Regions from separate parts of the Gardnerella sp. C0684A1 genome, predicted to be linked through region 2. Evidence: riboswitches for the same ligand, from Rfam matches in the RefSeq annotation. Region 2 holds a riboswitch; the other holds the start of a gene.

Region 1 (2,204 bases), on a different contig from region 2:
AAAGCCCATATCAGCCATCTCATCTGCCTCATCAAGCACACTAACTGCAACTTTTTCAAGAGTCAACGCACCCTGACGTAACAAATCCTCCAAACGTCCAGGGCAAGCCAATACAATTTGCGCACCCTGCTTAAGCTGAGAAATTTGACGCCTGTAGCTCACTCCACCATATACAGTCACAGTGCGCATACCGTAAGCTGCAGCAAGAGGAGCAATAACATCATCAATCTGATGTACAAGCTCTCGCGTTGGAGCCAAAATCATGGCATGTGGAGCAGGAACAGCATCATCTACCCTATCGCGCCTGTTTTTACCAGAGTGAATCAAATCAACAAAACTATCTGCTAAACGAGCTACTAAAGGAATAGCAAATGCGAGAGTTTTACCACTTCCTGTACGGCCACGGCCTAAAATATTTGCTCCACGCAAAGAGTCTGGAAGAGTCGCTTGCTGAATTGGGAATGCGGTAGTTTTACCGTCAGCGCGTAACACTTCTACTAACGGCTCCGGAACACCGAGTTGCGCAAACGTAACATCATCACTGTAGTTTTCGCGCGATTCTATTGCAGAATCTGGTATAACAATCTCGTTTTGTGAAATCTGCTTTTTTTCTAACTCGTTAAAGCTTCTAGAGTCACGAAACTCACGAAACTCACGAGAGTCACGAATAGAATGAGATTCTTTATCTTTATTTTTATTTTTATAGGATTTTTTAGTTTTACTTATCTTCCCGAATTCGCCAGCTTTTTCAACATTCCTTGCTTTAGAATCCTTACTAAACTTCCCAAACTTACCGAAGTGCTTAAGATTCTTAGAATCCTTGTTATTCTTAGAATCCCTAGAATTTTTAATATTCTTAGAATTCTTACTATTATTAACATTCTTAGAATTCTTAGCATTCCTAACATTCTTAGCTCCGCGCTTTTTGGCGGACGCAGCATTATGAGTATGCGGCACAATAGCCTTTCGTAAATTACTTTTATATTTGACTACGCGTAATTTCTACAAAGTCACGAACTAACTGAGCCTAACACACGCCCCGCACAAGCAGTCGCGCTCAAACGGTATAGTCGTAACGCGGTTCGGGGTGCGCTAGGTCGCTGAGATTATACCCGTTAAACCTGATCTAGGTAGTACTAGCGAAGGGAAAATCATGGAAACGTTGAACATAGGAAATACTTCAAAAAATTCGCAATCTAGCGGCAATTCCATAACAAATTTCGATAGAGATTTTTCTTCAAAAGCACGCAAGCGCATGTTCATAGAAGACGTGAAAAATTGCATAGAACGCATGCGCTCTGCCAAACCGCTTACACACTGCGTTACGAATAACATAGTTCAAGAACTTACTTCTAATGTTCTACTCGCTGCCGGAGCAACGCCTATTATGGTGTGCGATCCTGAAGAAACAGAGCAACTTGCGCAAATTGCTTCAGGAGTACTGGTTAATGTTGGAACATTTAGAAAAAATTACACAGATACTTCTATTAACGCTGCAATACGCGGCTGCAAAAAGTCTGGTACGCCGTGGGTTTTAGATCCTGTCGGAGTTGGATTAGGAGCGCTTACTTCAAGAATTAATTTCGTAAAAAATATTATTACAGAAAATCCTACTGTTATTCGCGCAAACGCTGCGGAAATTTTAGCTTTAGCTGGCGAAAAGGGAGATATGCGCGGAGTCGACTCACTAGACAGCGTAAATTCTGCACTACCAGCAGCCAGGAAATTAGCAAAACAACACGGCAGTGTAGTAGCAATTTCTGGAGAACAAGACGCAATATATGCTCACGGATGCCTTGCGCGCGTTTCAGGCGGCTCTGAAATAATGCAAAAAGTAGTAGGAACAGGATGCGCTCTAGGGGCTCTTGTAGCAGCATACGTTGGTACAAACCCATCTTGTCCACTTGCTGCTACAGTAGCGGCTCACGCGCACGCTGCAGCAGCAGGAAGCTACGCGTGCTCAGAAAATGCTGGAATCAATGCTGGAATCAATGCGAAAGGAAACGCGGAAATCAATCCTGGAACTTTCCGCACACTTTGGATTGACGCACTTTCGAAACTAAGCGCAGATGAAATATTAAATCTTACAAGCATAGATTTCACAGTAGAACCAGTAGATTGGACACTTTACTTAGTAACAGACCCTAGAATGGGCAATCGTACCGAAGAAGAAGTTGCGTTAGAATCAATCGAAGGCGGCGTAA
Region 2 (2,204 bases):
AAGTCAGCGTGAGCACCACCGTTCATGATGTTCATGTTTGGTACTGGAAGAATATGACCGTTAGTACCGCCAATGTAACGGTACAAAGGAAGCTGAGCAGACTCAGCAGCCGCGTAGAGAGCAGCAAGGGAAACACCGAGAATAGCATTTGCGCCAAGCTTACCCTTATTTGGTGTGCCATCAAGCTCAATCATGGTCTCATCAAGAGCGCGCTGATCGGTGGCATCCATGCCAATAACCTTAGGAGCAATAACTTCATTTACTGCTTTTACAGCTTCCAAGGTGCCCTTGCCCTGATAGCGGGACTTGTCACCATCACGACGCTCCCAAGCTTCAGCCTCACCAGTCGAAGCGCCAGAAGGCACTAAACCAATGCCCTGAGCGCCATCTTCAGTCTCCAAATAAACCTGAACAGTAGGATTTCCACGGGAATCCAAAATTTCGCGTGCATATACGCTTTCAATAGCTGCCACAACTACTCCTTATTGCTTATTGGTTGTGATAACAGTATTAAGATTAATGCGTTTTATGGACGTTCCACACACTGAGCTTTTTAATACATTAACTTTGAATATGAAATATAAAAACTAACAAAATTTACCAAAGAAAGTATTTTTGTCCACGCCCAAAGGCAATAATAACAGCATGGCACGGGGTGCGCTTAACACTGTGATGAATAAATAAAGTTTCAATTAAAACTACACAATTTTCTCACCGCTGTTACGCGCTGAGAATATACCCGTCGAACCTGATATAGCTAATACTATCGAAGGGAATGTCTCATGCATAAGCATTGTATTTTTAAGCACTTAGCTGGCGTAAAAGCGTGGCTTTCAACAGTTGCAATTATCTTTGCTTGGTATGTTATAACCCTTACTCCTAAAGATGATCGCGCATTGCCATCACCAATGGAAGTTATACAAGCATTCCAAGATTTATACAACGAAGGCATACTATTGCCATCGTTAGCAATAAGCATTGCTAGAGTCGCAGAAGGCTTGTTACTTGGTATTGTTATTGCCGTTCCAGCTGGAATACTTTCTGGCGGAACAAAATTAGGCAACACTATTCTTAATAAACCAAGTCATATGATACGTTCAGTACCATTTCCAGCATTAGCACCTCTCCTAATAATCTTTTTAGGAGTAGATGAGCTTATGAAAATAGTACTTATAGCAATAGGCGTATTTGGCCCTATGTACGTAAATATAAGAGATGGGGTTAGAAATATTGATCCTCGTCTTCTTGAATTAGCTGAAGCCTATCACGTAAAACGTTTAAAAGTTTTTACAACTATTCTTTTACGAGGTACTCTTCCTAATTTTATGACTGGATTACGTTTTGGCATATCGGTTGCGTGGGTTGCTTTAGCTACTTGCGAAACTGTAAATTCCTCAATAGGAATTGGATATATTCTTTCGAGAGCTCAAGAATTCTTCAGACCAGATCAAATGATGGCTTGCATAATTCTGTACGCTTTTGCTGGCTTAGCTTCCGAAATAACAGCAAATATTTTCGAATATATTCTTATACCAAATCGCAGGAATAGTCGCAAAATCTCAAGCAGAACATTAAACACGAAGGAGTAATGAGATGAATAAGCTCACTAAGACTTTTACTATAAGAAGAGTAGCTGCAGCACTGTGTGCACTAGCAACTACAGTAGCACTAGCATCTTGCGGATCTTCGCAAAAATCTTCATCTTCTGCAAAAGGTGGAGCTGGAACTATGCGAGTAGCGTATCTTTCTACAGCAAACTATTTAACAACTCTTAAGGATGAGAAATTCTTAAACGAAATATTCGGCAAAGATAAGGTAGTGTATACAGGCCCTTACACTCCTGTTGACGGTTTAACTGCTGTTATGGGAGGAAGCGCAGACGCAACAACAACCGGAACTGGTCGTTTTATTGATCTTATTGCAGAAGGTCAGCCTTGGGTTGCTTTTGCACTCGAATATTATAATGGAGATTCTCAAGGAATTGTTGCTTCTCCAAAGAGCGGAGTAAAAACTCTGAAAGACTTGTACGGTAAGAAAGTTGCTATTATTCACAACGGAGATACCGGCGATTACATGCTTCATCGTGCTTTCGATAAGAGTGGACTTGACGTTTCTAAAGTTCAAAAAGTTGAAATGAATCCTCGAAACTTCCAAGCTGCTTTTACTTCCGGCCAAATCGACGCTATTTCTTCATTCGACCAAAA

The links. A riboswitch is a leader RNA that binds a small molecule or an ion and turns the genes downstream of it on or off. The one in region 2 is predicted to bind thiamine pyrophosphate.
Region 1: another riboswitch for thiamine pyrophosphate. It lies ahead of thiM (hydroxyethylthiazole kinase); the one in region 2 lies ahead of ACNEUN_RS05145 (ABC transporter permease).

What each region holds. Positions count from the first base shown of each region.
Region 1 covers NZ_JBLTSX010000002.1:201,854-204,057, forward strand. Annotated here, with positions in the region: gene ACNEUN_RS02575 (DEAD/DEAH box helicase) at 1-957, opposite strand, end outside; TPP riboswitch at 1,074-1,166, shown strand; gene thiM (hydroxyethylthiazole kinase) at 1,154-2,204, shown strand, end outside.
Region 2 covers NZ_JBLTSX010000004.1:179,470-181,673, reverse strand. Annotated here, with positions in the region: gene eno (phosphopyruvate hydratase) at 1-473, opposite strand, end outside; TPP riboswitch at 642-793, shown strand; gene ACNEUN_RS05145 (ABC transporter permease) at 783-1,589, shown strand; gene ACNEUN_RS05140 (ABC transporter substrate-binding protein) at 1,594-2,204, shown strand, end outside.